3 regions of the Rhizorhabdus antheiae genome follow, and region 2 is predicted to be linked to each of the others. Evidence: predicted binding sites of a transcription regulator. Region 2 holds the regulator's gene; each other region holds the start of a gene.
What was found. Region 2 encodes LexA, which represses DNA repair genes until DNA is damaged. Its sites were predicted from a motif close to GTTCCNCNCTTGTTCT; they were not measured.

Region 1 (3,272 bases), on a different contig from region 2:
TCTTCCAGCGCACTTTCATCCCCTGTATCGAATCTACGGAAGATGTCTGTGAACTGTTGCACAGCCGTTTCGGAATAATCGAGCACCGGCTCGAAAACTTCCATCGGCGTCGAGCGGCCGGAGACGGTGATCCGGCCCACCGGGCGGAAATTCTTCAGCGTCGAGCGTTCGATGACGGTATCGCTGACCAGCGTCTTGGTCTTCAGATATTTGTTGGCGCCTTCGAGGCGCGACGCGGTGTTCATCGAGTCGCCGAGCGCGGTGTACTGGATGCGCCCCTCGCCGCCGAAATTGCCAACGATCGCCTCGCCGAAATGAACCCCGACACGGGTGACGCCGATCGGCGGAACACCCTCGGGCGCCTCGCGCCGGAATTTCTCGCCGGCTTCGTACATGGCGACGGCGCAGCGCACCGCGCGCTCGCAATCGTCGGGTCGGCTGATCGGCGCACCCCAGAAGGCCACGATCGCGTCGCCGACGAACTTGTCGATCGTGCCGCCATGCTGAAGAACGGTTTCCGAAAGCACGTCGAGATATTTGTTGAGCAGGAAGGCGACCATTTCCGGCTCTATCTGGTGGCTAAGCTTGGTGAAGCCCTCCAGATCGCTGAACAGCGCATAGATTTCACGCTTCTCGCCATGCAGCTGGAGCCGCTCGGGGTTCTTCATGATGTCCTTGGCGATATCGCCCGGAAGATATTTGCCGAGCGCCGACTGGGCGAAGTTGCGCTGCTCCGAACCGATGCCGCGCGCTGCCGTGCCGACGGCCGAGAAGGAGAAGATCCAGCCGAGCAGCCAGCCGAAGACGGGCAGCCCCTGCGTATCGATGCCGTGGAACTGCCAGAAGAAGGGCAGGGCGACGACGGCACCGGCCTGGACGATCAGGAGCAAGGCGAGCTTCCAGAGCCGCAGATTGCCCATTGCCGTCAGTGCGCCGAGCAGCACCACGCCGATCGCGATCAGCCATAGGCCCCATTGCGGGATCGGCTTGAACATGAAACCGTCGAGCATCTGGCCGAGCAGCGTGGCGTGGATTTCGAGGCCGATCGTGGTCTCGCCGACGCGGCCCGTCTGCGGGTCTTTCATGCGCGAGGCGGGCGTGGTGAACTGGTCGACGTCGGGAATGTTGCCGCCGATCAGGACGTAGCGGCCCTCGATCTGCGGGCGGAAGGCCTCGAGCAAGTCGGGGTTGGCGATCAATTCGACCGGTAACTTGTCGAACACCGGGCGTTCGTAGTTGACCGGCAGCCGGTAGCGGATCGAGCCCTGATGGCTCCGGTATTCGGGATAGCCCTTGGTCAGCGAATTCGCCATCAGCGGCGGAAGGTCGGCCGGCTGGCCGGGCCAGCTGCGCATCACCCCGTCCTGGTCGGCCTCGAGCCGGATGCTCGTGAAATGGACGTTGCCGGGGGCCGTCTTCTTCTGGAAATCGCGAAGGAAGATCTCCTGGTCATAGGTCATGAACGCCGGATTGCTCTTGTTCGTCGCGAGCCCGAGATAGGTCGGCGTCTTCATCGTGCGGAAGCCGTCGATCAGGATCTGATCCTCGGGCGTCGGCTGGTCGATCAGAATATCGATGCCGATCGCCTTGGGCTTCATCTTGTCGAGCTGGACGAGGGCATTGGCGAGCATGGCCCGATCGAGCGGCGATCGCCGGCCCGTCAATCGGAGGGTCTCCTCGTTGAAGGTCACCATCACGATGCGCTGGTCGGTCTCGACATGCGGCGCGGCGAGCAAGGCGCGGACATCATACAGCGCGCGCTCGGCGTCGCGGGCCAGCATGATGTTCCAGCTGTAGCGCGCGAACATCAGGCCGAGCACGAGGAAGATGGCCGTGACGATCAGCCGCGTCGTCCCGATCTGCCGCAGCGTCTTGCGCGCCGTCGGCCAGAATGCCCCGACACGCGCGCCAAGCGACGCCTTCCGGCCTTGTTCAGCCATGCAATGACCCCCGTAATGTACCCCGCCGCGATATTAGCCCCTGCCGCGCCAATGGGAAGAGCGCAGTTGCACTTGCATTATTCAGAGGCCGGCGGCAGGGTTCGCCTTCTGTTCCAGGGATGTGTCCATGTCGTCGACTGCCATTTTGATCGCCGTTCCTTTCTTCCTGTTGCTTGGCCTGGCCTTGGGCTGGGTGGTGCGCGGGCGGATGGCAGCCGGTCAGGCGGGGGATATGGCGACCCTGCGGCGTGAGCTCGATGCTTCGCGCGAAGCGCTGGCGCGGTCGGAGCGGGAGTGCGCCGCGCTCGCTGCCGACAAGGCAGCCAGGACCGAGGCGTTCGAGGCGCAGATCGCCCAGCTGAAAGAGGCTCGCGAACAGCTGTCTGCACAGTTCGCCGAGGTCGGCGGGCGCCTGCTCGATCAGGCGCAGCGGCAGTTCCTCGAGCGCGCCGATCAGCGTTTCCATCAGGCGGGCGAGAAGAGCGAGGCTCAGCTCAAGGCACTGCTCAACCCGGTCGAGACGACGCTGAAGCGCTATGAGGAAGGGCTGCAACGGGTCGAGAAGGAACGCGTCGACAGCTATGCGGGCTTGCGTGAAGCGGTCGAGCAGGTGCGTGTCGGCCAGGGGCAAGTGCGCGACGAGGCGGCCAAGCTGGTCAATGCGCTCCGCGCCAGCCCCAAGGCGCGGGGCCGCTGGGGCGAGCAGTCGCTGCGCAACGTGCTCGAACAGTCGGGCCTGTCACCCTATGCCGATTTCGCGACCGAGGTTTCGGTCGATACCGAGGATGGCCGCTTGCGCCCCGACGTCGTCGTGCGGCTGCCGGGCGGGCGCAAGCTCATCATCGACGCCAAATGCTCGTTCAACGCCTATATGGACGCGGCCGAGCAGGTCGACGAGGTTGCGCGCACGGCGTCCCTCAAGGCCCATGCCGCGGCACTGCGAACCCATGCCAGCCAATTGGGCCAGAAAAGCTATTGGGATCGCTTCGGCGAGGCCGCCGATTATGTCGTGATGTATATCCCCGGCGAGCATTTCCTGTCCGCCGCGATGGAGCAGGACCCGGAGCTGTGGGACTGGGCGCACCAGCGCCGCGTCCTGATCGCCACGCCGATCAACCTCGTCGCGCTGGCGCGCACGATCGCCAGCGTCTGGCGGCAGGAGAAGATGGCGGAAGAAGCCCGCGCGATCGGCCGGCTCGGCAAGGAGATGCACGAGCGTCTGTATACGGCTGCCCAGCATCTGCGCCGCGTCGGCGGCGGGCTCAACAGCGCGGTCGAAAATTACAACAAGTTCGTGGCCAGCTTCGAGGGACGGGTGCTCGTCACCGGGCG
Region 2 (3,272 bases):
GTTGCCGAAGGCCGCATCCTGATCGCAGCGGATGCGCTGGAGGCGATCCGGGTGGGCGCGGTCAAGAAGGGCGACGTGCTCGCGGTGGCCCGCGTTGCCGGCATCATGGCGGCGAAGAAGACCGCCGATCTGATCCCGCTCTGCCATCCGCTGCCGATCACCGGCGTGACGCTCGACCTGGCCATCGAAACCGACGGCATCCGTGCCACTGCCACGGTCGGCACGACCTATGGCACCGGCGTGGAGATGGAGGCGCTGACCGCCGTCTCGGTCGCACTGCTGACGATCTACGACATGGCAAAGGCGCTCGATCGCGGCATGCGCATCGCCGACGTGCGGCTGCTGGCGAAGAGCGGCGGCCGGTCGGGCGACTGGACGGCCGACTGATGGCGCTGATACCGGTCGCGGAAGCCCAGGCGCGCATGCTCGCGCTACGCGGCCCGCTGTCCGAGGAGAGCGTCCCGCTCATCGATGCCCTGGGCCGCTACGCCGCGCAGGACGTCTTCGCGCGCCGTACCCAGCCGGCGATGGATCTGTCGGCGATGGATGGCTATGCGATCCGCTTCGCCGAACGACCGGGGCCCTGGACCGTCATCGGCGAAAGCGCGGCCGGCGGCGGGCTGGACCGTGCGCTGGAGCCGGGCGAGGCCGCCCGTATCTTCACCGGCGCCCCTGTGCCCGCCGGCGCGGACACGATCCTCATCCAGGAAGAAGCGACACGCGACGGCGATCGGCTGACCATGACGGGCGAAGGGCCGCCCGCGATTGGCGCGCACATCCGGCCAGCCGGCGGCGATTTCCGAGACGGCTCGCCGCTGCTCGCCCGGGGCAGCGCGATCGGCCCGGCGGCAATCGCGCTGGCGGCGAGCGGGGGCCACGGAAACCTGCCCGTGCGGCGGCTCCCCCGGATCGGGCTGCTCTCGACCGGCAACGAGCTGGTGCCGGCCGGTGAGCCGACGCCAGGCGCGCTTCTGCCCGCCTCCAACGGCCCGATGCTCGCCGCGCTGCTCGGCCGCAGTGCCTGCACCGTGACCGACCATGGCATCGTCCGCGACGACCTCGACGCCATCGCCACCGCCTTTGCGCGGATGACGGGCGAAAGCGACATCATCCTGACGACCGGCGGCGCATCGGTCGGCGATCATGATCTGGTGCTCCCGGCGCTGAAACAGGCTGGCGCGACCATCGATTTCTGGCGGGTCCGGATGAAGCCGGGCAAGCCTGTGATGATCGGCACGCTGGGCGATGCGATCATACTGGGCCTGCCCGGCAATCCGGTGTCGGCCTTCGTCACCGCGATGCTGTTCGCCAAGCCGCTGATCGCCCACCTTCTGGGCGCCGCCCACCCCGTGCCTACACCGATCACTGCGCGCCTTACGGCCCCCCTTCCGGCGACCGGCAACCGCGCCGAATATGTCCGCGCGCGCTGGGCGGGGGGCGGCGTGGAACCGCTGTCGGGACAGGACAGCGCGGGGCTCGCGGCGCTGGTGCAGGCGGAGTTGCTGATCGTCCGCGAGGCGGAGGCGGAAGCCCTCCCGGCGGGTGTGGAAGTCGAAGTGCTGCCCCTCGCTTGACAAGATTCCTGCGGTTGCCTAAATGTTCCCCGTCCGTTCCCGATGGGGTCAAAGACCATGCTCACGCGCAAGCAACATGAACTGCTCTGCTTCATCCAGGAGCGCCTCTCGGCGACCGGGGTCTCACCTTCGTTCGAGGAGATGAAGGAAGCGCTGGAGCTCAAGTCCAAGTCGGGCGTCCACCGCCTCATCAGCGCGCTCGAGGAACGCAATTTCATCCGCCGCCTGCCCAACCGCGCCCGTGCGCTCGAGGTGCTGCGCGTTCCGGAAATGACGGGCAAGGTCGCCGCATCCGCGACCAAGGCGAAGGCGGCAGCGCCCGCCATCGTGCCGCAGGCCGCGAACGAGAATGTGCTCGAGATACCGTTGCACGGCCGGATCGCCGCCGGCCTTCCGATCGAAGCGATGGAGGGGCAGAGTTCGCTCTCGGTTCCCGCCGCGCTGTTGGGGCCGGGCGAACATTATGCGCTGGAAGTGTCCGGGGACTCGATGGTCGAGGCCGGCATCCTCGATGGCGACTATGCGCTGATCCGCCGCGCCGAGACCGCGCGTGACGGCGAAATCGTCGTGGCGCTGATCGCCGACCATGAGGCGACGCTGAAATATTTCCGGCGCGAGGGCGGCATGGTCCGCCTCGATCCGGCGAACCGCTCTTATGATCCGCAGCGCTATCGCCCCGATCAGGTGCAGATCCAGGGCAAGCTCGCAGGGCTTCTGCGGCGCTATTGATCCGATCGGCAGGCCCGGCCCCGTCGAGGAGCCGGGCGCCGACCGGCGCTCAGCCGAATTTGCAGGCCGAGAATTTGTTGCCGTCGAGATCGCGGAAATAGGACATGTAGAAGCCGGGGCCGCGCTCGCCCGGCGCACCCTCGTCGGCACCGCCCAGCGCGAGCGCCCTGGCGTGGAAGGCATCGACCGCCTCGCGGCTTTCCAGCTCGAACGCGATCATCGTGCCGTTTCCGGCCGTCGCATCCTTGCCGTCGAACGGCCGGACCAGGCCCAGCATCGGGGCCCCATCCTTGCCGAACACCGCGCCGCCGCTCGGATGGTCGAACATCTTGGTCGCGCCCTGCGTGGCCAGCAGGTCGGTGTAGAAGGCGAGCGCCTTTTCCATGTCGTTCGTGCCGACGGTGACGTAGCGCAATTCCATCATCTCTCTCCCTATGTTCGATCGCGCGGTTGATAGGGCGATCCCTATCGCCTGCCAATGCCGGCCATCCTCGCTCCGAGGCTCATCGGTCGAACCTCACCCAGGGATGATGCCCCGCCTCGGCCGCGACGGTGGCGACCCCGCCTCGGTCGAGGTCGATCGCGATGCCGCCGGTGCGCGCGAGCAGGCGGCGGTCGATCGTCAACCAGCGCGCGCGACAGCCGCGCGGCAGGCGGCGGTCGCTGATCACGATGTCGGCGGTGGCGCAGATCCGGGTGAAGCGCGCCCAGTCGAGCCGATAAGGGCTGCGCGTCGCCGCGATGCGCCACCGCCGTCCGCCACGCGCGATCTCGGTCACGCACAGGTCGGTCGAGCAGCGCGCCTGCATCAGCGCGTCGACCGGCAGGGCTTCGCCATCATGCCCCGCCGCCTCGCCGAGCATGCCGCGCACATAATCGCCCGCCCTCTCGCGCAGCAGCGCGACGCGGCCGTCGCCGAGAACGAAGGCGACATGCCGCCCGTCCCCGGTGATGAGCAGATCCGGCGCA
Region 3 (3,272 bases), on a different contig from region 2:
ATCGTCACCTTCGCGCTGTCGGCGTCGGCGTCATTGTCCATGACGAGGCTGACATGTTCGAGGAAATCGCCGAGCGTGGCATAATCCTCCATCGCCCGCGTGAGTTCGCTCAGATTTTCGAGCCGACCCTCGGCCTCGGTCGACTTCTCGTTCTGCAGCATCGCGACATAGCCAGACTCCTCCAGCACCTGCCGGGTCAGTTCGGCATGCGGCAGCTGCGACAGCAGATCGCGCCAGCGGGCGATGTCGCCGACCAGATTGCCGAGCGCGCGCCGCGCCTGCGGGGTCAATTCGTCGGTGCCGAGGATGCGCGCGGCGGCGAGCGTCATCGGGATGCCCTCGATCCGCGCCAGCTGGTGGACCTTGGCGACCGCCTTGTCCCCCAATCCGCGCTTGGGCGTGTTGACGATCCGTTCGAACGCAAGATCGTCGGCCGGCTGGCTGATCACCCGCAGATAGGCGAGCGCATCGCGGATTTCGGCACGCTCGTAGAAGCGGAAGCCGCCGACGATGCGATAGGGCAAGCCGATCGCAATGAAGCGGTCCTCGAACTCGCGCGTCTGGAACTGGGCGCGGACGAGGATGGCGACCTGGTCGAGCCCGCGTCCCGATCGCTCATGTGCCTCGATCTCGTCGCCGACGCGCCGCGCCTCTTCGGGGCCGTCCCAGATACCGATCACGCGGACCTTTTCGCCATCGGCTTCCTCGGTCCACAGCGTCTTGCCGAGCCGCCCGCCATTGTTCGCAATCAGCCCGCTCGCCGCTGCCAGGATATGCGGCGTCGACCGGTAATTCTGTTCGAGGCGGATGACTGCCGCACCGGGAAAGTCCCGCTCGAAGCGCAGGATGTTGGCGACCTCGGCGCCGCGCCAGGAATAGATCGACTGATCGTCGTCGCCGACGCAGCAGATATTCTTGCGCTCCTGCGCAAGCAGCCGGAGCCACAAATATTGGGAGCTGTTGGTGTCCTGATATTCGTCGACCATCACATAGCGGAACCGGTCCTGGTAAAAGGCCAGGACATCGCGGTGCGTCTTCAATATGGTCAGCATGTGCAGCAGCAGGTCGCCGAAGTCGCAGGCGTTCACCGCGCGCAACCGCTCCTGATATTGCTCGTACAGCTCGCCGCCGCGCCCGTTCGCGAACTGCTCGGCCTCGCCGGCGTCGATGTCGGACGGCGTCAGCCCGCGATTCTTCCAGCGATCGATCAGCCCGGCCAGTTGCCGCGCGGGCCAGCGCTTCTCGTCGAGGTCCGCCGCCGCCAGCAGCTGTTTGAGCAGCCGCAGCTGGTCGTCGGTGTCGAGGATGGTGAAGCTGGAGGTCAGGCCGACAAGCTCGGCATGTCGGCGCAGCATCCGCGCAGCGACTGCGTGGAAAGTGCCGAGCCAGGGCATTCCCTCGACCGCCTCGCCGAGCATGCGTCCGACCCGATCGCGCATCTCGCGCGCAGCCTTGTTGGTGAAGGTGACCGCCAATATCTCCGACGGGAAGGCCCGACGGGTGGCGACGAGATGGGCAAGCCGTGCGGTCAGCGCGGCGGTCTTGCCGGTCCCCGCCCCGGCCAGGACCAGGACGGGCCCTTCGGTGGTGAGAACGGCCTCGCGCTGCGGCTCGTTGAGACCGCGCAGATAGGGCGGCTCCAAAGCGGGGGAATCCTGGGTCACCCGCGAACAGTTAGGGAACGAAAAGCGGAGGAGCAAGGCCCCTCCGCCTCCGGTCGTACCGCTGCCCAGGGTTTCCCCGGCCGGCAGATACGCACCGGCCGGGGCAGCGGAAGCTCAGAAAAGAAGAAGGCTCAGGACGCCTTCATGTTGTTGCTGACGTTGGTGAAGGTCGTGGTCAGCTGGTTGCCCAGCGCCGACATCGCCGTGATCGCCGCAACCGCGATCAGCGCCGCGATCAGACCATATTCGATCGCCGTGGCGCCGCGATTGTCCCGCGCAAGCTTGAAGATTTTCCGCATTCTCTATTCCCTTCCGACCCGATCGTGATGAGGATTAGCGCGGAGCCCTTAAACGCCTGTAACGGGCTAGGGTTAAGCGCCCGACAACCAAGAGAAAGGCAAAAAGGGAAGAAGAGGTGTCGCCGACATCGGTAGCGTCGGCGGGCTGCGAATTCGATTGCGGATATCACGAGCACGGCGTTCCAAACGGCCATGACCGGACGGCATGCCGGGGTTCGATGGCGCGTCGCGCCGATATGCTCTGGGAAAAATCTGGTGGGTCCGCCGGGATTCGAACCCGGGACCTCTCGATTAAAAGTCGCTTGCTCTACCGACTGAGCTACGGACCCACCGAAGCCGCCTCCCTATGAGCCGCGCGCCTCCGGGTCAACCAGAACGTCAGCTCAGGCTATAGCGGTTCAGACGATGCCGCGCGTGGCGAACTGTGCGGGCCGATCGGCCCACCCGCCACCCCGGCACGATATGTTCGAGCGGACGCAGGACGAAATCGCGGCGCTCGATTTCGCGGTGGGGAATGTGCAGCGCCCGCCCGCGTTTGCGACTCCAGCGGCCACCCGACCAGAGCAATATGTCGAGGTCGATCACACGGCTTCCCCAGCGACGCCCCCGACGCCGGCCGAACCGGACCTCAACATCTTTCAGCAGGTCGAGCAGGGCTGAAGGATCGAGCGGTGTGCGGACGAGGATCGCGGCATTGGCGAAGCGGCGGGCGGAAGGGCCCAGCGGCGGGGTGGCCAGGATCGCGGAGCGGGCCTCGATCGACAGTCCGGCAGCGGCCAGCGCAGCGATCGCGCCACGCAGCACGTCGGATGGCGCGCCGAACCGCCCATGCCACCGGTTCGATCCCAGTCCGATCGCATAGAGATGAAGCACCATGGCCGAGCCTATAGGCGCGTCGCCGAAACCATTCCATCGGCGTGGCGGGACAAGCTGCCATGTCCTGTCGACAAGCCCGACCACCACCACTCGTAGCCATCGAACCCATTCCACGCCTGCACCCACCACATCTTGTGTAAGTACGGTTCAACCACCGCCTGCACGGACTGTCGCGCCCGCCTCGGCTCGACGAAATTTGCCATGGAATCAGGGCGAAACGACACGAAAAAGGCTTGATCCGGGGACTCAGAGGTGATTCTGTCTTTGGATGAATCGCGCGCCCCTCATCCAGGCTGCACGCAGCGCCGCACTGCCGGCGGTGGCGATTCTCATCATCGGCTATTTCGCCGGTTCGGCGCTGGTCGGTCCCAATGGACTGCTTGCGCTCGGCGGTTATCGGTCGGAGCTCGCGCGCAAGTCTCAGGAACTCCAC

Region 1: ACNI3R_RS05780 (DNA recombination protein RmuC) is a predicted target of LexA. The motif match lies at 2,040-2,055, and genes of this name have one in related genera.
Region 3: ACNI3R_RS11485 (ATP-dependent helicase) is a predicted target of LexA. The motif match lies at 1,668-1,683, and genes of this name have one in related genera.

Annotation. Positions count from the first base shown of each region.
Region 1 is NZ_JBLTWO010000002.1:283,279-286,550, forward strand. It holds gene ACNI3R_RS05775 (CHASE2 domain-containing protein) at 1-1,940, opposite strand, end outside; gene ACNI3R_RS05780 (DNA recombination protein RmuC) at 2,068-3,272, shown strand, end outside.
Region 2 is NZ_JBLTWO010000009.1:16,559-19,830, reverse strand. It holds gene moaC (cyclic pyranopterin monophosphate synthase MoaC) at 1-387, shown strand, start outside; gene ACNI3R_RS16115 (molybdopterin molybdotransferase MoeA) at 387-1,574, shown strand; gene lexA (transcriptional repressor LexA) at 1,632-2,303, shown strand; gene ACNI3R_RS16105 (VOC family protein) at 2,353-2,724, opposite strand; gene ACNI3R_RS16100 (ComEC/Rec2 family competence protein) at 2,807-3,272, opposite strand, start outside.
Region 3 is NZ_JBLTWO010000005.1:130,020-133,291, forward strand. It holds gene ACNI3R_RS11485 (ATP-dependent helicase) at 1-1,643, opposite strand, end outside; gene ACNI3R_RS11490 (Flp family type IVb pilin) at 1,796-1,963, opposite strand; tRNA gene ACNI3R_RS11495 (tRNA-Lys) at 2,217-2,292, opposite strand; gene folK (2-amino-4-hydroxy-6-hydroxymethyldihydropteridine diphosphokinase) at 2,342-2,839, opposite strand; gene ACNI3R_RS11505 (FtsB family cell division protein) at 3,108-3,272, shown strand, end outside.